DNA from 4 places in the Bacillus sp. EB106-07-01-XG149 genome. Region 4 is predicted to be linked to each of the others. Evidence: riboswitches for the same ligand, from Rfam matches in the RefSeq annotation. Region 4 holds a riboswitch; each other region holds the start of a gene.
The links. Region 4 has a riboswitch for thiamine pyrophosphate ahead of tenA (thiaminase II). Riboswitches for the same ligand answer to the same signal wherever they lie in the genome.
Positions count from the first base shown of each region.

Region 1: another riboswitch for thiamine pyrophosphate. It lies ahead of tenA (thiaminase II); the one in region 4 lies ahead of tenA (thiaminase II).
Region 2: another riboswitch for thiamine pyrophosphate. It lies ahead of thiM (hydroxyethylthiazole kinase); the one in region 4 lies ahead of tenA (thiaminase II).
Region 3: another riboswitch for thiamine pyrophosphate. It lies ahead of thiT (energy-coupled thiamine transporter ThiT); the one in region 4 lies ahead of tenA (thiaminase II).

Region 1 is NZ_JBYTDP010000001.1:415,869-420,937, reverse strand. Features, by position in the region: gene AC3WTA_RS02260 (homoserine dehydrogenase) at 1-213, shown strand, start outside; gene pdxR (MocR-like pyridoxine biosynthesis transcription factor PdxR) at 374-1,822, shown strand; gene ddlB (D-alanine--D-alanine ligase) at 1,827-2,741, shown strand; TPP riboswitch at 2,814-2,919, shown strand; gene tenA (thiaminase II) at 3,042-3,731, shown strand; gene AC3WTA_RS02240 (heterocycloanthracin/sonorensin family bacteriocin) at 4,025-4,357, shown strand; gene AC3WTA_RS02235 (DUF898 family protein) at 4,861-5,069, shown strand, end outside.
Region 2 is NZ_JBYTDP010000010.1:101,406-106,474, reverse strand. Features, by position in the region: gene topB (DNA topoisomerase III) at 1-2,085, opposite strand, end outside; TPP riboswitch at 2,363-2,472, shown strand; gene thiM (hydroxyethylthiazole kinase) at 2,545-3,351, shown strand; gene thiE (thiamine phosphate synthase) at 3,368-4,027, shown strand; gene AC3WTA_RS26160 (anaerobic C4-dicarboxylate transporter family protein) at 4,143-5,069, opposite strand, start outside.
Region 3 is NZ_JBYTDP010000002.1:1,070,808-1,075,876, reverse strand. Features, by position in the region: gene AC3WTA_RS11790 (sensor histidine kinase) at 1-1,531, shown strand, start outside; gene thiT (energy-coupled thiamine transporter ThiT) at 1,741-2,355, opposite strand; TPP riboswitch at 2,442-2,543, opposite strand; gene AC3WTA_RS11780 (FeoA family protein) at 2,738-2,965, shown strand; gene feoB (ferrous iron transport protein B) at 2,962-4,950, shown strand; gene AC3WTA_RS11770 (FeoB-associated Cys-rich membrane protein) at 4,967-5,069, shown strand, end outside.
Region 4 is NZ_JBYTDP010000008.1:1,713-6,781, forward strand. Features, by position in the region: gene AC3WTA_RS24055 (DUF3965 domain-containing protein) at 1-435, shown strand, start outside; gene AC3WTA_RS24060 (hypothetical protein) at 678-1,016, opposite strand; gene AC3WTA_RS24065 (SH3 domain-containing protein) at 1,022-2,176, opposite strand; TPP riboswitch at 2,446-2,557, shown strand; TPP riboswitch at 2,618-2,721, shown strand; gene tenA (thiaminase II) at 2,804-3,499, shown strand; gene AC3WTA_RS24075 (ABC transporter ATP-binding protein) at 3,468-4,217, shown strand; gene AC3WTA_RS24080 (ABC transporter permease) at 4,217-4,969, shown strand; gene AC3WTA_RS24085 (ABC transporter substrate-binding protein) at 4,966-5,069, shown strand, end outside.

The DNA of each region.
Region 1 (5,069 bases), on a different contig from region 4:
GTGGTTCTTCATGTGGAACCGTACGAAATAGATAAAGATCATCCGCTAGCAAAAGTAAATGGGACAGAAAAAGGAATTACGTTCTTTACAGATACGATGGGGCAAGTTACTACAATTGGTGGTGCTTCCAATCCACGCGGAGCCGCAGCAGCAGCTTTAAAAGATGTAATTAACTTATACCGCAAAGATTTATCCCTTAGTAATAGGCAGTAAAATGCCTGTTACTAAGGGATAATAATCAGTGGGTGATAATCAGCCCCATTGATTAAAGTTCCACTTTATAAGACCGTACCGCCCTTTATAAAAAATACATATGTAGTGGACCTTTTGAGAATGAAATAAATATGCAAAAATGATTGCAGGGGGTAAGGAATTGTTTAAAGATTTTAAAGTTGTGAAAGATCGTCCCGTTTATATTCAATTGAAAGATTATTTGAAAAAGATGATTATGAAAGGTCATTTGCTCGGGGATCAAAAAATCCCTTCAACTAGGGAATTAAGTGAATTACTAAGTGTGAGCAGAAATACTGTACTCGCTGCTTATGCGGATTTAGAGCAAGAAGGACTCATTTATGCAGTTAAAGGTAAAGGGAATTTTGTAGCTAAGGTTGATATATCGAACACTTCGTCTGTTGAAATAGATTGGAAAAATAAACTTAATACCGTTACCTTATTAGCGGATGAATTAGATTTAATGAAACATGGTGTTCGCTGGGAAAAAGGAATGATTGTTTTTAATAGCATTGCTCCGGACGAAAAGCTATTTGATGTGGAAAATTTCAAAAGAGCTTTTCTTACTCGTATGTCCATTGAAGGGGATGTCGTATTAAACTACGGATACGCAAAAGGTTATAGACCGTTAATGAATTATCTACTTCATTATATGGAAATGAAAGGTGTAGATATTTCGAACAAAGATATTTTAATTACAAATGGATTTACAGAAGGATTAGACATCGTGCTATCCTCGTTATCAAAGAAATCAGGGCGGGTTATTTGTGAGAATCCAACTCACCATGCTGCATTGAAGCTTTTCCGTTTACATGGACTTGAAGTTCACGGAATTAATATGAATGAAGATGGCATCGATACGAACGAAGTAGAAAAAAGTTTGCGTGAAAAAGAGTTTGATTTCGCATATTTAATTCCTTCCTATCATAATCCAACCGGTATTGTTACGAGTTCGGAGAAAAGAACGGAACTGATGAGATTATTCTCAAAATATAAGGTTCCTATTATAGAAGATGGATTTAATGAAGAGCTACGTTATTCAGGTTCACATTTAGCACCATTATTAACTTTTGCTGGCGCTGGTAATAATGTAATTTATATTAGTAGCTTTTCAAAGGTACTTTTCCCTGGCTTACGTGTAGGCTGGATCATCGCAGATAAAGAGCTGATTCATCATTTAGAAAGTGTAAAAAGAGCAAGAACGATTCACACATCTACGTTAGATCAAGCTGTTCTATTTCAATATTTACATGAAGGATATTTTGAAAAATATTTAAAAAAGGCAAGATCAGTTTATAAGAAAAAATATGAGTTAGCTGTTGGGGCGTGTAATGAGTACATTCCGTTTCAAAGAATGACCGGTGATGGTGGACTTCATTTATTTATAGAGTTAGAAGAAAAAATTCATGCCCGCACACTTTTACAAAAGTGTTATGAGCAAGGGGTTACATTTTCTCCTGGAGATGTTTTTTATTCTGATGGAGGAGGAGCGACTACTTTTCGATTAGGATTTTCACGTCTGAAAGAAGAAGAAATAGTTCGTGGAATCAAAATAATCGGTGATACAATAAAAAATGAAATTTGGAGTTGAGGAAATGAGAATTGGCGTTATTATGGGTGGAGTATCCTCTGAAAAACAAGTATCAATTATGACTGGAAATGAAATGATTGCAAATTTAGATAAAAATAAATATGAAATCGTACCAATTACGTTAAATGAAAAAATAGATTTAATCGAAAAAGCGAAAGACATTGATTTTGCGCTGCTCGCATTACACGGAAAATACGGAGAAGATGGGACGGTTCAAGGCACGCTTGAAAGTTTAGGTATTCCTTATAGCGGGAGCAATATGTTATCTAGCGGTATGTGTATGGACAAAAATATTTCGAAAAAGATTTTACGCTATGAAGGTATAGAAACACCCGATTGGATTGAACTTACAAAAATGGCGGATCTAAATCTTGATGAATTAGATAAGTTAGGATTTCCGTTAGTGGTAAAACCAAACTCTGGTGGATCAAGTGTTGGGGTAAAGATTGTATATGATAAAGATGAATTAATTTCAATGCTGGAAACTGTGTTTGAATGGGATTCTGAAGTAGTAATAGAGAAGTATATAAAAGGTGATGAGATTACATGTTCAATTTTTGATGGAAAACAGTTACCTATTATTTCAATCCGACATGCAGCTGAGTTCTTTGATTACAATGCAAAATATGATGATGTTAGTACAATTGAAGAAGTTATCGAGCTTCCAGCTGAATTGAAGGAACGTGTAAACAAAGCGTCACTGGCTTGTTATAAAGCATTGAAATGCAGCGTTTATGCAAGGGTGGATATGATGGTAAAGGACGGAATTCCATATGTAATGGAGGTTAATACATTACCAGGGATGACACAAGCAAGTTTACTACCGAAAAGTGCAGATGCAGCTGGTATTCATTATAGTAAACTATTAGATATGATTATTGAAACTTCATTAAAAGTAAGAAAAGAAGAAGGGTTTTAAGTAGCAGTATCATGAATGTTTTTGACAGTAACATGAAGTATGTTATGATGAATACAATACGAAAATTAAATATTTATCCACTAGGGGGGCCTATTATAGGCTGAGATCAAACGAGAATTTGAGACTCTTAGTACCTGATCTGGTTAATACTAGCGTAGGGAAGTGGGAAGACATTACTATTTTATGAATAAATACTGTCACTTTCACTTTCTTTACGTTTGTAAAGAAAGTTTTTTTATTTTACAGATTTAATAACTGTGGGTAAATACTTAAATTTTATACTTTATTGGAGGGATTTAAATGAAATTTTCACAATCATTACGTCAAGAAGTAGATTCAATTTGGGAAGCTAGTTTTCATCACCCTTTTGTAAAACAACTTGGTGAAGGAACTTTAGATTTAGCTAGTTTTCGCTATTATGTGCTTCAAGATTCATATTATTTGAGTCACTTTGCTAGAGTACAAACTTTAGGAGCTGCAAAAGCACTGGAATTAGAAACAACAGCTCGTATGGCACACCATGCTCAAAATACATACGAGGCGGAATTATCTTTACATGAGAATTTTGCGGAGAAACTAGGGATAACACAAGAAGAAAAAGATAATTTTATCCCTGCTCCAACTGCATACGCTTATACTTCACATATGTATCGTGCTGCGTATGAAGGACATTTAGGCGATATCATTGCAGCAATTTTACCTTGCTATTGGTTGTATTATGAAATTGGTGAGCGTTTAAAAGAGTATCAGCCAGAAGAGCCAATTTATAACGAATGGATTTCTGCTTATGGATCTGATTGGTTCCGTACGCTAGTTGAAGAGCAAATTACAAGATTAGATACTATCGCTGAAAACGTAACAGAGTCTGACCGTAAGCGAATGAAACAGCATTTCATTATTAGCAGTCAATATGAATATTCATTTTGGGAAATGGCTTATACTTTAGAAAAGTGGCCAGTGAATACAGAAGTAGAAGATGTCATTGGATAATGAGTAGGGGTATTGCTATACATAGGTATGGATAATACCTATGTATATGATTTCATAAAAGAAGTATCGCAAAAAGACGCATCAATCTAAGTGCGTCTTTTTTCAATTTATAAAAATGAGCCTATGGAAAAATAACCTAAAAATAGGTATATGAACAAGGTGCATTATCTAGTGATAGGTCATATTTTGTAGGGGTACGTATTGAACTTAGTTTATAGCGCTATTTCTACTTAGATTTAACGAACAGAAATATAGGAAAGCATTGAAAAGGTTGAAGTTTATAAACGGAGGTCATGAAAATGAATAAGTTTCAACAAGAACTACAAGCGTTAAGCCTTAATGATTACCAATCTGGAAATATTGTGTATTGGGACCAGCAAAACCAATATCCATATTACTATATTGAAGATGATGCTCGTCGCTGTGGCGGTTGTGGTCGCTGTGGTGGTTGTGGCGGTCGCTGTGGTGGATTTCGTTGTGGTGGATTCCGTTGTATTGGTTGCTTCGGTTGTTTTGGTTGTGGCGGTTGTGGTGGCTGTGGTAGTTGTGGTGGTTGTTCTAATTGTTTTAGTGGTTTTAATGGTACTACTGATACAACTGGTACTATTGTAACATATGAATATTGATTAGAGAAAAAAGGAATCCATTTGTGAAGTATTATACAATTTTTATAAAAAAATTTAATCAAAACACATGTAGCATCCTTTAATTTAAAGAAACAATTTATCCCACCTTTTTATAAACATTGTGACTTTATTTCAAATCAACAATCGAATGTCTTTTTTATGTTCTATACCATTTATGCGATCTTTGACTTTCGTAAGTAAATTTATTGCACCAGAACCAAAAAGAAGGGCTTCTATCAGCCCTTTTTTCTTTTTTCATATTTCTCATATAATTAAACTTAATCATAAAAAAATCTTACCACCTTATAAATTTTTACAACTATGTAACTATTTTTATTAAATGCACCGCTCTAGTATACAAAATTAAGAACTTGAGATAAGGCGCTTTGTTTCTGTAAGATGTTTTTGTTTTACTTTATATTACGATTTATAGACCTGAAACCATTTTATTGTGATATAATTTGTTTTTGTCATTATGAATGTATATATGTTAGGAGTTTTTTATGGAAATCGGTTCTGAATTAAAAAATGGTCGCCACTCATTTTTTGATGGTGGATTATTCAGCTTTATTGGTTGGAGTATCCTTGGTGTACTTATTACAGTTTTTACCCTTGGTATTTGTTACCCTTGGGCTTTATGTATGGTTTATGGTTGGAAAATAAATCATACAGTAGTTAACGGGCACCGTATGAAATTCAATGGTTCTGCTGT
Region 2 (5,069 bases), on a different contig from region 4:
TTTGCTGCCGGATTCTTTTTTACGTCTCTCTTGGAATGTAGAAAGTTTCTCGCGATAGCCACATTTACATGCGAAAATTTGTCCGGCACCTTCACCACGTAATTCTAACTTCTTCTTACATTGTGGGCAACGAGCGTTTGTTGTACGAGATACATTTTTACGATGACCACATTCACGGTCTTGGCAAACGAGCATTTTTCCTTTTTTGCCGTTTACCTCCAGCATTGGTTTACCACAGTCTGGACAAGACTTCGTTGAAATGTTGTCATGTTTATATTTTTTATCACTTGATTTAATTTCAGAAACAATTTCTTTCGTATAGTTCTTCATTTCTGAAATGAATACTTCTTTTTTCAGTTTACCCTTCGCAATTGCTTCAAGCTTTTGTTCCCATTCACCAGTTAGTGTAGGTGATTTTAACTCTTCTGGAACTAAATCAAGTAACTGACGGCCTTTTGAAGTAATGTGAATATCTTTACCACGTTTTTCAAGTAAGAATGAATTGAATAGCTTGTCGATAATATCAGCTCGTGTCGCTACAGTACCTAATCCACCAGTTGATTTTAACGTGTCAGCAAGTTGTTTGTTTTGCGTATCCATATATTTTGTAGGATTTTCCATTGCTGAAAGTAAAGTCGCTTCGTTAAATCGTGCAGGTGCTTTTGTTTGACCTGATGTTTGCATAATTAACTTTACAGTTAATGTATCGCCTTTTTCAATGTGAGGTAGAAGTTGTTCTTTTACGTCATCAGTTATATCATCATCTTCAAAGCGATTTTCATATACTTCTTTCCAACCGGCATGTAGAATAGTTTTTCCACGTGCGATGAACGTTTCATTGCCAACTTTTGTGCGTAACGTTAGTTGTTCATATTCAAAGGCCGGGAATAAAACAGCTAAGAAACGTTTTACAACTAAATCATAAATTTTACGTTCTTTATCTGTGAAGGCCGAGAAGTTAACGTATCCTTCTGTCGGAATAATTGCGTGATGATCACTTACTTTACTATCATCAACAAATGACTTATTAGACTTGATAGGCTTTTGTAATACTTTATGTGCTAAAGGACGGTACTCTCCAACGCCACATGCTTTTAGACGTTCTGGAAGTGTTCCAACGATATCAGATGAAATATAGCGTGAATCTGTACGAGGGTACGTTAGCACTTTATGTTGCTCATACAATTTCTGCATAATGTTTAACGTTTCTTTCGCAGAGTAACCGAACTTTTTATTTGCATCACGTTGTAATTCAGTTAAATCGTAAAGACCAGGAGAGAATGACTTCTTCTGTTTTTTATCAATTTCCACAACAGTAGCATTATGTTTATCTAAACCTTTTACAATACCATCAATTTTTTCTTTATTAAAACTGCGGCTATTACCATTTGCATCTTGCCAAGTTAGTTTTAACTGATTCGTTGTTTGTGCTTCGATGCCGTAGTAAGTTTGAGCTTTGAAGTTCTTTATTTCATCTTCACGATTAGCGATCATAGCGACAGTAGGTGTTTGCACGCGGCCGCAATTCAGCTGGGCATTAAAGCGAGTAGTTAATGCTCGAGTCGCATTAAGGCCGATATACCAGTCAGCCTCTGAACGTGCAACTGCTGAAGCGTATAAATTGTCATATGCTTTACCTGGTTTTAAATTTGCAAAACCATCTTTAATTGCTTTATCAGTAACAGATGAAATCCATAAACGCTTAATAGGCTTCTGTATTTTAACTTTATCGATAATCCAACGTGCGACTAATTCGCCTTCACGTCCAGCATCTGTCGCTACAATAATTTCATTTACATCTTTTCTAAGTAGCTGACTTTTTACAGCATTAAATTGTTTCCCAGTTTGTTTAATAACTGTTAATTTCAAACGCTCAGGTAGCATCGGTAAATCTTCTAAATTCCACTTTTTATATTTCACATCATAGCTTTCTGGATCTGCTAATGTAACAAGGTGACCTAAAGCCCAAGTTACAATATATTTACTACCTTCAAGGTAGCCGTTTCCCTTTTTATCGCACTTCAGTACGCGAGCGATATCACGTGCAACAGAAGGCTTTTCAGCGATTATAACGCTTTTTGACATATTAAAAACATCCTTTCAAATTTCCATACGTTAACTATAGCATACATCTTCTTGAGATTCAGTTTCGCTCCATGTTTGATCGGTTTTTTGTGGAGTGAACAAAATCTGTTTGAAATCAAATGATAGCGACAGAACATAATATGCAATATGATGAGACTATGAAAAATAGATCCTTATTTATTATGCTTATTGTTTTATCAGTTTCTTCTATAATTAAATAGAAAAGTAAAGAACTTGTTATTTTAGTAGAATAAGAGTAGACTTTGAAGTAGATGAATACTAAACACATGGGAGTTTGTGGATGCAAACTGAGAGTATGACTAATCCGTCATTGACCATTTGAACCTGTTGGATAATGCCAGCGTAGGGAGAGTGTAAAAGCACATGTTCAGGCACTTTGCGTACGCGCAAAGTGCCCTTTTGTGTATCTCCCATCACAATAGTTAGGGGATGAGAAGGATGAATATGAAAGAAATTAGTAAAGTAGTGGATTTGGTGAGAGAATCTAATCCGCTCGTTCATAATATTACAAATGTTGTTGTAACAAACTTTACAGCTAACGGTTTGTTAGCGTTAGGGGCATCGCCTGTAATGGCGTATGCAAAAGAAGAAGTAGCAGAAATGGCTAGCATTGCTGGAGCGTTAGTATTAAATATGGGGACACTTCGTCCTGAAGAAGTAGAAGCGATGTTACTTGCGGGTAAATCAGCAAATGTGAACAATGTACCAGTACTGTTTGATCCAGTTGGTGCAGGAGCAACATCGTATCGAACAGAAGTTGCGAGACATATTCCGGCTGAAATTGATTTAGCGATTATTCGCGGAAATGCAGCTGAAATAGCAAACGTTATTAATGAGAGCTGGGAAATTAAAGGGGTAGACGTCGGTGCTGGAAATGGCAATGTCGTAAGTATTGCAAGGCAGGCAGCGGATGAATTAAATACAGTAGCGGTGATTACTGGAAAAGAAGATGTTGTTACAGATGGAGAGCGAGCGATTCTTATTCGAAATGGTCACTCTATTTTAACGAAGGTTACGGGAACTGGTTGTTTACTAACTTCTGTAATAGGAGCATTTGTAGCAGTAGAAAAGGATTATGTAAAGGCAGCAGTAGCGGCATTAACGTTTTATGGTGTAGCTGCGGAACTGGCAGCTGTTAAGACAGTGGAAAAGGGACCTGGTAGTTTCCAAATTGAATTTTTAAATCAGTTAGCAAATACAACTTCAGATGATATTGAGAAGTATGGGAAGATTGAGCTTATATAGTAAGGAGGGGAACTAGATGTCGCGTATTACAAAGGCTGAAATGTCTAGATTATTATCAGTATATTTTATTATGGGAAGTAACAATTGTGCGAAGGAGCCACTACAAGTATTGAGAGATGCACTTGAAGGCGGTATAACAATTTTTCAATTTCGTGAAAAGGGGGGAGGCGCTTTAACGGGAGAGAAACGTATTTGTTTCGCGAAAGAAATACAAGCAGTCTGTAAGGAGTACGGTGTACCATTCATCGTAAATGATGATGTGGAACTAGCTCTCGAGTTAGATGCAGATGGCGTGCATGTTGGACAAGATGATGAAGGAATTACTTCTGTTCGTGAAAAAATGGGAGATAAAATTGTTGGTGTATCTACCCATACAATTGAAGAAGCACGCTGGGCAATTGAAAACGGAGCTGATTATTTAGGTGTTGGCCCTATTTTCCCAACGAGTACGAAAAAAGATACGAAAGCAGTGCAAGGAACGAAAGGTTTAGCTCATTTTAGAGAACAAGAAATTATAATACCAATCGTTGGGATTGGTGGGATTACAATTGAAAATACCGCTTCGGTTATAGAAGCCGGTGCGGACGGTGTTTCTGTTATTTCCGCGATTAGTTTAGCTGAATCTCCGTATGAAAGTACGAAGAAGCTAGTAGAGGAAGTAAATAGGAGTTTGTAGGAAAAGGGAACTTCACAAAAATAGTAAAAAACATAATGGACGGTTAAAAATATTTAAACAAACGTTTGATTAAAAAAGCACAAACCCTTTAAAATTGTAGGTTTGTGCTTTTTCTTTAAAACATAATTGATATTAAGAGCATTCCAATTCCGATAGAAGTGAATGTTGCGATTAGGCCTGGAATCATAAAGCTATGATTTAAAACATATTTACCAATGCCTGTTGTACCAGTGCGATCAAAGTTAATGGCAGCAACGATCGTTCCATAGTTTGGAATGAAGAAATATCCATTTACTGCAGGGAACATTGCGATTAGTAGTGCTGGTGGAATACCGAGTGATAATCCAAGAGGCATTAAAGCACGTACTGTTGCTGCTTGGCTATATAGTAAAATAGATAGAATGAATAATGCGATGGCAAATAGCCATGGTGCACTTGTTACTAGGTGCTGAATTGATCCTTGAATCATATTTAAGTTTCCGTTAAAGAAAGTATCTCCCATCCAAGCGATACCGAAAATAGCAACAACTGCTGTTGCCCCCGCTTTAAAGACGTTACCAGACACGATGCTTTCTACATTTGGTTTGCAGAAAATAATAATAAGAGCTGCGATAGTTAACATAACCATTTCAATTGTGTTTGGCATGGAAAGACGAACTAACTTCCCGTCAACCACCCATCCTGGACGAAGTGCTTCAAATGAACCGAGAAGTACGACAAGGAAAGTTCCTACTAAGAAAAGGATAACGGATAGTTTAGCGCCTTTTAAACCAACAAATTCTTTCTTCTCTTCAATTTTAGGAATCATTCCTTCTTTTAAACGTTTCAAGTATTCAGGGTCTTCATTTAATTCTTTCCCCATTTTGCTAGCAACAAATGCAGCTACCATACAAGCGATGAAGGTAGAAGGAATACTTACTTTTAAAATATCTAATAAAGTGATTTTATAGTCAGCTAGCATTGCTAAAAGTGCAACTGTCGCAGCTGATATAGGGCTAGCTGTAATTGCTTGTTGGGAAGCGATTACGGCAATTGACATTGG
Region 3 (5,069 bases), on a different contig from region 4:
CTTTGGACAACAAATATTCAAGATTCCCTTAGGTAATCTCGTCAATATAGAGGAGATTGATAATAAATCATCAGAGCAGTTTTTAGGACAAGAAATTTATTTTTCTGGAGTGAGAAAAGAAGATAGTTTTATTCCATTCTCTTTTTCTTTATCTAAGCAGAATTTAAGCGGATCTAATAAACCGTTAGAAAAAGCATTTAATGAGAAAATGAGTAAATTATATGAGGAGAAAAAGAAAGCAGTCGGGGAACAAGTTGTTAAGGAGAAGAGGCCGGCCGTTCAGGAGCAAGCTGCCCAAGAACCAGATTTTTACATAGGAGGACGTGTTACAAAAGTACAGTTACCAGATGTAAACGGTCCTGTGAATCCAATTTATAAAAATAGCATATTTTTAGATAATATTAAGGTTTTTCAAACTGATTTATTATTAAAAGAGAACAAACACATACAATATACAACACAAACAATGGACGATGAAAAGAATGATATAAAATATAAATTATTAATTAAGCCAATAAAAGAAAAAGACGGATCAGTAACATATATTTATGCAATGGCTTCTTTACAGCCTGTAGATGAAGCAGTACAAATGGTGCAAGATTACTACATTTACATCATTGCATTTGTAGTCGTTCTCATTTTTCTAGCTTCGTTTTATTATTCAAAACAAATTGCAAAGCCGTTATTAAAAATAAATGATACGACGAAGAAAATAGCACACTTAGATTTCACAGAACAAATACCGATTACTTCAAAAGATGAAATTGGTGATTTATCGAAAAATATTAATGTATTATCTAATAAGCTCCATTCGCATATTGGACAGCTAGAACAAGATATTGAAAAGGAAAGAAAGTTAGAAAATACGCGGAAAGAATTTATTTCTGGTGTGTCGCATGAATTGAAAACACCGCTGAGTATTATGAAAAGCTGTATTTCTATTTTAAAAGATGGAGTAGCTGAACATAAAAAAGAGTACTATTTTCAGGCGATGGAACGAGAAGTAGATAAAATGGATACTTTAATTTTGGATATGCTTGAGTTAGCTAAATTTGAGTCAGGTACATATAAAATGAAAAAGGGTTTATTTTATATTGATTCAGTAATTGAAGATATATGTGAATACCTTTCTGTGGACATAGAGAAAAAAGAACTTCGTGTGCATAAAAATATATGTTCAGTTGAAGTGATGGCAAATCAAAGTCGGATTGAACAAGTCATCGTAAACTTCATTACGAATGCCATACGTTATACACCAAATAAAGAGGATATTATGATTTCCACAATAGATGAGCAGGATCGTATAAAAGTGTGTATTGAAAATAAAGGTACTCACATTGAAGAAGAACAATTAGATAAAATTTGGGACCGTTTTTATCGCGTGGATGCAGCTCGTCAGCGTTCACAAGGTGGAACGGGTCTTGGGCTAGCTATTTCTAAAAATATTTTAGAACTACACGATGCTGAATATGGGGTAAAGAATACAGAAGACGGTGTATTATTTTACTTCTACTTACCAAAAAAAGCGTAGATGGTACATGCTACGCTTTTTTTAATTTATTTTCATATTATCTTTACCTAATCTTTATTTTTAAACAGTATACTTTGGATAGAAAATGAGGTTATGTAAGGAGTCGATGAACCGTGCATAGCAAGTGGCTAAGTATAATGGTATTTATTTTCTTTTGTGCATTTATTGTATTTTTAATTGATATTACGATATGAAAAAAAGAGCGCTCATTAAGCGCCCTTTTTTTGTGTATTCATTTGATAAGCACTGATGCTTTTGAATAAGCGTGGTGAAGTAAGGAATAAAAATATAAGTAAAACTGTACATAAAATAAAAGAACCAAGCATTGTGGCACCATTTACGATTAATGAATATAGCACAGCTGATTGACCTTTCGGTGCATATTGCCCAAAGAAAATAATACCGGCAATAAAATGACAGAAATAGCGTGCAAAGCTACCAACAAATGTAGCAAGAATAATGTAACCAATAACTTTCTTTCTTTCGTTATTTTCATTGGAAGTTAAAAGTGCTTTTTGAATTGGTCGATAGAATAAACCAGCAAATCCAATAAAAGCAAAGGCAATGAAGTACTCAATAAATGCTTGAACAGGTGTTAAAATGTAAGCATCACCTACAACAATTTGTAATAATCCCCAAATTAAGCCACCTAAGAAAGCAGATTTAAAGCCCCAGCGATATGCAATAATAAAAATAGGAATCATAGCAAATGAAATGGAACCGCCTGTTGGAAGTTTAAGTGATAATGGTAAAATGTCGATAATCATGGCGAAGGCTGCAAGAATAGCAGATTCGATCATCGCTTGTAAATTGGTGTTACGCATATTGTCTCCCCCTAAAACCAAGTTGTACAAAAAAGAATAGATATCATAGGAGGATACGAAATACGTAAATAAAAAAGAGGTATGTATTTCGGACGTTTGCACAATCCCTGCGTTAGCATTAACTAACAGGTTCGAAGGGTCGGAACGAAGTGTTCCCTCTCAGCGGCATGGCTCCCCCTGTGATAACGAGATTCTTTATTTGCTATTGTTTATTGTAAGCGAAATGGATGAGAATGGCAAATAAATACGGTATGACAATTATTGAAATAGAATTGTAGTGAAATGTTAATAAATATGAAGCAAAAGGGTATAGTACAAGAGAAATAGATTGTGCTATAATTTTTCTGAAAATAATTATCATTCTCTTCTGAGGGGGAAGGTTATGAGCTTAGTAGATATTAAAATCGGTGAGAAAGTGCTAGTAAAAAGTGTTCAGTCTTTAGATTATTTACTAAAGAGAAGATTGGCTGCTTTCGGTCTTTCTGAAGGAAGCGAACTTCGCATGAAGCAAAAAGCGATGTTCAAAGGTCCTTGTACATTGGAGTGTCGTGGACAGTTAATTAGTATTCGTCATTGTGACGCGAAAATGATAAAGGTGGAATTAGCGTGAATAAGGTAGCTTTGCTAGGGAATCCGAATACAGGAAAGACATCATTATTTAATGCACTTACTGGTTCTTATGAGTATGTAGGGAACTGGAGCGGTGTAACAGTAGAAAAGAAGGTTGGTAAATTAAAAGATAAGCAAGGGACATTAATTGATTTACCAGGTGTTTATGATTTGAATCCAGTTTCGCGTGATGAAGGTGTCGTTACAAATTTTCTACTAACAGACGAATTTCATCATATGTTAAATATAGTGGATTCTTCGCAATTCGAGAGAAATATGCATTTAACGTTGCAATTACTTGAATTTGGAAAGCCGGTTTCAATTGGATTAAATATGGTCGATGTGGCAAAGCAACGAGGCATTGTAATTGATGTAAAACGATTATCAGAACTATTAGGTGTAACAGTCGTTCCTGTCGTTGCAAGAAGTGGAAAAGGCTGTGAAGAACTACTTGCTACTCTTAAAGAAAATGACAAAAACGAGAAAAAGCCATTCATTATTTCATATGGTGTACAAATGGATGAAGGAATTGGAGAGGTAATAGCTCTTTTAGAGACAGCGAATTATAAGCATCCAAGATGGTTAGCCCTGCAATTTTTAAGCAATAACGAAGTAGTAGAAAAAGAAATGAAAGCATTACCAATTTGTAAGGAACTTGTAGCCATTCGATCTCGCTTAGAAGGAAAACTTGATTGTACGTTGGAAGAGCACATTTACAAAACTCGTGAAGCGTATATTGAAAAGTTAAAAACAAATGTTATGAAGCATGAGAAAGAAGGAAAAATTCCTTTTTCGGAAAAAATTGATAGATTAATTACACATAAAATTTTAGGACTTCCAATCTTTTTAGCAGTTATGTTTTTTATTTTTCAGGTTACGTTTACGTGGATTGGTACACCTTTATCGGATATGTTAGATGGCTTTTTTGGTGGACAGCTTACAGATTGGGTGACGGCTGGTCTCACAAGTGTTGGAGCTTCTGATTTTATTCAAGCACTCGTTACAGAAGGTATTATTGCCGGTGTTGGTGCAGTATTAGTATTCGTTCCACAAATCTTTGCACTATTCTTTTTCATTTCATTATTAGAAGACTCAGGATATATGGCGCGAATTGCAGTTGTTATGGATCGAATTATGGAGTTCTTCGGTTTAAACGGAAAAGCGTTCATTCCGATGATTATCGGTTTTGGATGTAATGTTCCAGGTATTATGGCAGCGAGAACGATTGAACAAGAAAAAGAACGTTTACTTACAGTTCTTGTAACACCATTTATGTCTTGTTCAGCGCGTTTACCTGTATATGCATTATTTGCGGGAGTGTTCTTCCCTAATAGTCAGGCAACTGTTGTATTTTCTTTATATGTTGCAGGTATTGTTCTTGCGTTATTAGTTACAAAAATTATGTCTCTTACTATTTTAAAAGCGGAAAAGTCTATTTTCGTCATTGAACTACCTCCTTACCGCGTGCCACAAGCGAAAACGTTATGGCTAAGCACGTGGGAGAAAGGGAAAGGATTTGTTCGTAAAGCAGGTACATTCATCTTCGGTGGTTCTGTTGTCATTTGGTTATTAAACTATGCAGGTCCATCAGGATTTGGTGTTGATATGGGAGACAGTTACTTAGCGATGATTGGTGGGTTTATCGCACCACTATTTGCACCGCTCGGCTTTGGAACATGGCAAGCTGCAGCATCTCTTTTAACAGGATTTTTAGCGAAAGAAGTTGTCGTTTCTACAATGGCAATTATTTATGCGGTGAAAGAAGATGTGCTAGGAAATGTTATGGGAGCACATTATACTGCGTTATCAGCATATGCATTTATGTTCTTTATTTTATTATATGTTCCGTGTTTAGCGACAGTAGCTGTTATTAAACGTGAAACAGGATCAGCGAAATGGACGATTTTCTCAGTCGTTTATCCGCTCGTAGTTGCTTATGTATTAACGCTCATTATATACCAAGTTGGATCTTTACTCGGATTCTAGAAGGAGATGTATTGTGATGATGGTCAATATTATAATTGGAGCTATCATTTTTGGTTATGCAGCATACACGTTGGTTAATTTTGTAAAGAGAAGTAAAAAAGGAAAATGCGCAGCATGTT
Region 4 (5,069 bases):
AGAGCTGTACTTTCTCAAATTTCAGATCGATTAGACCCATTGAAAACTACTCATGTAGATGATTATTTATATGTAATGAAAGAAATGATGGAGCATATGACGATAGGGATAATGGATCGATATGATCATTTTATCGGAAAGTTATTATCATATGTGCCATTTTTCGAAATGATTCAAGTTCCGCAACATGCATATTATTGTGAAGAATTACTGTATATTTGTAAGGGCATTGAATATAAAGAAGAAATATTACGCAATTATATATTTATACAATTACATGATTGTTTACCATCATTCTTTAAACTATTTCTTAAAAATAAGCGTTATGCAACGATTCATGACATTCTGTTCTATTGGTGTGATGATGAACAAAGAATGAGTTTAGAGAAAAAATATAATCTTAGCTTTATTTATGAAAAATATGCTTGTGGATAAAGAGCATTTTCTATATAAAAAATTTATATAAATTAAAAAGGATCTCAAGTTTATGTGAGATCCTTTTTTTTATTAGTAAAGCAAGGAGAACGCAATTAAGACGAGAAATAAAATTCCATAAAGGAGAAATTGTGCCGTATTGCTTCCTTGTATACCAAAAAAAGTATTTATTTTTGTGTATAAATTCAATATATATTTTAGCGGATTATCTTTGAAAGATCGGTACACAATGTCTCCTCTTTCTAAGCTTTTTGTTCGTGTTTTTTGTTAGTAGGGACATGAATGTATCTAGCTATGAATAATAAAACAGCCATAAAGAATACAGGAAATACGGTAGATAAATAAAAACCATTACTAATAATATTTGTTATTAGGGCACTTAATAGAAAGATGGCATTATATATATGGGCAATTTTTTGTTTTAATTGTACTTGAAAGGATTCCATCATAATTTCTAAAGCAACAAAAGCAATGATAATAGATAAAAATACAGTGTTTGTATTGTAAATGATTAAACAATAGATTAAACCTAAAAAGGCGAAGTATTCAATTAAGAGAGGTATATTGATATTGCGTTGCATACAATTTACCTAACTAAATATGGCAGTGGGTTTACTGCATTTGTTTTTTCAAAATTCCATTCTCCATTGTGTAATTCAAAATGAAGATGTTGCCCGTATGAATGACCTGTGTTTCCCATATGACCTACTAATTGTCCAGCTTGTACTTGATCACCAGCTTGTACAGTGCGATCTTTCATGTGTGCATAGACTGTTGTATATAATTTCCCGTTTATTTGATGGGCGATGAACACAACATTGCCATAGCTAGCTGAATAATATGATTTCACAACTTTACCTGCAGCTGCCGCCTGGATAGAGACATTACCTTGAGCTGCAATATCTATACCATAATGCATTTGTTCCCAGCGTATATCAAAGGTTGAGCTAATTCTTCCTTGAGTAGGGAATTTGAAAACTGCTGGAATGGAAGTAGGTTGAGCCGTTTGAGCTTGTGATTGATTTTGCATCACATAATGTTTTGCTACGTATCCGTATCCTGTGCCAAAACGAATTTTATACCAAGTTCCTACAGTTTCCACTACTTGTATTTGTGTACCATTTTGTAATGAACCAAGTAGTGCACTACTTGTACTAGCGTTGCCACGTACATTAAGTTTAGGTGTTGCAACTGTGTATTTCGTATTATTTTGAACTGTGATGCCTTTTACTAAAGGCTGTGAACCATTAGCCACAAATGCTTTTTGTACGTAACCTGTTTTGCCATTATGTAAAATTTTATACCACTCGCCTTGTTCTTCTTGAATGGTAATGAATTTTCCATTTGGTAATACATCTAAAATTGAAGATTCTAAATTAGGTTCAGAACGAACGTTTAATGCATTGGCATTAACGATGTATTGATTATTAGATTGAAGTTTGTTTTTTAGTAGAATAGCATCTTTTTGTACGTAACCTACTTTATTATTAACAGATACTTTATACCAGCCATTAGTTGTTTCAAGTATGTTCACTTTCGTATTAAAGCGAATTGTATCAATTGATGAGCTATTTGCGTTATCTTTTGTATGTAAGGCTACTTGATCGACTTTGACATATCCAGTTTTCACATTAGATAATTGTTCAGCGTTGGCTGTTTGTACATTTGTTTCTCCCATAGAAGGAAGTAAAGAGGCAATTGCGACAGTAGTTGCTGTTAAAGCAGTAGCTTTCATATTCATATAATAGAGACCTCCTCTAGTTGTATAGTTGTAATTTTATTATAGTATAAAGATATAATATAGTGGGTGTATTCACATAAATGTAATATGAAATCAATATAAAAATAAATTTTTTGAGGATAATGATTCCTTTTTATCCGATTAATTAGGATAATAATTTCTAAGATAGAATATAAGTATTATATAGTTTTGTTATTTTGTTGACAATTGAGAAAATTAAAACAGTTGATGATGTCTTATTACGATGTTATACTGACAGTGATAATTTCATAGTTTGCTAGGAGAGCTGGTGTTGCCAGCTGAGAGTAGGCCGTAAGCCTTTGATCCTTTTCATTACCTGATCTAGATTATGCTAGCGTAGGGAAGCAATTCGGACACTAATAATAAGTCCCCGTTTCTTTGCGTATAGAAACGGGGCTTTTTTGTTTGAAAATTTCATATTGAAACCACTAGGGGTGCTTGTTGTGCTGAGAGAGGAATAATCCTTAACCCTTATAACACCTGATCTAGGTAATACTAGCGAAGGGAAGTGGAGCAACGAATAAATTATAATTTTATTTGCTGTAACCACTTCTTATTTAGAAGTGGTTTTTTATTTAGATATATAAATCGAAAGGGGATAGAGAAATGAAATTTTGCGATAGATTATTAGAAACTGTACAACCAGTTTGGGAGATGAGTCATAATCATCCGTTTGTAGTAGGTATGGGGGATGGCACGTTAGAAAAAGATAAGTTTCAGTATTACGTTATTCAAGATTATTTATATTTGTTAGATTATGCAAAGCTATATGCGATTGGTGTTGTAAAAGCAACGAACCCACAAGTAATGGGGAAATTTGCTGAACAAATTGATGGCATATTAAATGGAGAAATGACAATCCATAAACAGTATGCAAAAAGACTTGGAATTTCTATAGAAGAGATAGAGTCTGCAAAGCCATCTGCTAAAAATTTAGCTTATACAAATTACATGATGTCTGTATCTCAAAATGGCACACTTGCGGAATTAATAGCAGCACTTCTTCCATGTATGTGGAGCTACTGGGAAATTGGAAAGCGTTTAAATGATATTCCTGGAGCAAGAGATCATGAGTTCTTTGGTGAGTGGATTCAAGGATATAGTTCTGAAGAATACGGTAACCTTTGTATTTGGTTAATCGATTTATTAAATGAAATGGCAGTTGGAAAGTCTGAAAAAGAGCTAGATCGATTAGAGGAGATTTTCCTATATTCCAGTCGATTTGAATATTTATTCTGGGATATGTCCTATCGTAAGGAGATGTGGGGATTTGAGGAGCAAGAACATACTACAGTTTCATAATGTTTCTTTTCATTATGATGAGAAACCAATCATCAATGAATTAAATGCTTCTATACAAGATAAAGAGTTTGTAAGTATTATCGGACCGAGTGGATGCGGGAAAAGTACTCTATTTCGCCTTATTACAGGTTTAGAAGAAGTAAGTACTGGGCAGATAGAGCTGACAGAAACGAAGAGCCATCCTGTAGGGTATATGCCCCAAAAAGATATGCTCCTGCCGTGGCGAACGATTATTGAGAATGCTGCTCTGCCGCTAGAGTGTCAAGGTGTACAGAAGAAAGAAGCACAAATAAAGGCCAAGGAACTGCTACATAAATTTGGCTTACAAGGGTATGAGACAAAATATCCGAAAGATTTATCTGGTGGTATGAGACAACGCGTATCTTTTATTCGAACTTTATTAACAGGCGGGGAGATATTGTTGTTAGATGAACCGTTTAGCGCGTTGGACGCTTTAACGAAGGCATCTTTGCAAGAATGGCTGTTTGAACAATGGAAAGAGTGGGAAAAAACAATTTTATTTATCACTCATGATGTGGAAGAAGCGTTGTTTCTTTCTAATCGAATTTTAGTAGTAGAGCAGCAACCGATAACTACTTTAACCGAGAGGGTTGTACCGCTTGATCGTAATCGAACAAGAAAAGATTTATATAAGCCTGAAGTGTTAGCGCTTAAAGATGAGCTTCTTAGTATGTTACAAAGGCAGGTACTCGTATGATGAACCGGTTGAAGGAGCTATTACCTGCCCTTACACTTTCTAGTATTTTACTTGCCTTTTGGGAAGTAGGCGCAAGAATCGTAGATGAAATGTACATTTTACCGTCACCGTCTGCAATTGTGATGAAGATATGGAAACTAAAAGATATATTATTTACGGTTCATTTGCCGGCAACCTTATCGGTCGTTTTAATAGGGGTGGCTATTTCTATCGTACTTGGGGTAGGGCTAGCGATGTTAATGAATGTGAGTAATTGGATGGAGAGAGCATTTTATCCATTATTAGTTGCCTCACAAACGATTCCTATTACAGCGCTTGCGCCGCTTTTCGTTTTATGGTTTGGATATACGATCTGGAGTAAGGTTGTTGTTACTGTTTTAATTACGTTTTTCCCAATTGCGGTCAATACGTATGATGGACTACGCAGTACGAAAAAAGAATGGGAGGAGCTCTTAGTTACGTATGGGGCAACGAAAAAAGATGTTTTTCTTAAATTAAAGTTACCATCTGCTCTTCCTTATTTTTTCTCAGCTTTAAAAATTGCAGTTCCGCTTAGTGTAATTGGGGCAGCAATCGGTGAGTGGCTCGGTGCACAAGCTGGGCTTGGATATTTCAGTAAAAGAATGATGACGCAGTTAGACGGAGCAGGTGTATTTGCACCCATTGTATTGTTATCATTATTAGCTATTTTCTTCGTCATACTTATCTCAGTATTAGAAAAGAAATTTATTAGTTGGAGGAAGTATTCATGAAATTTTTAAAACGCATCTTTGTGTTGACATTATTAGTTGCAATGATCGCTGGATGTTCTAGTAATTCAGCGTCAGATAAGAATAAAAAAGAAAAAGAAAT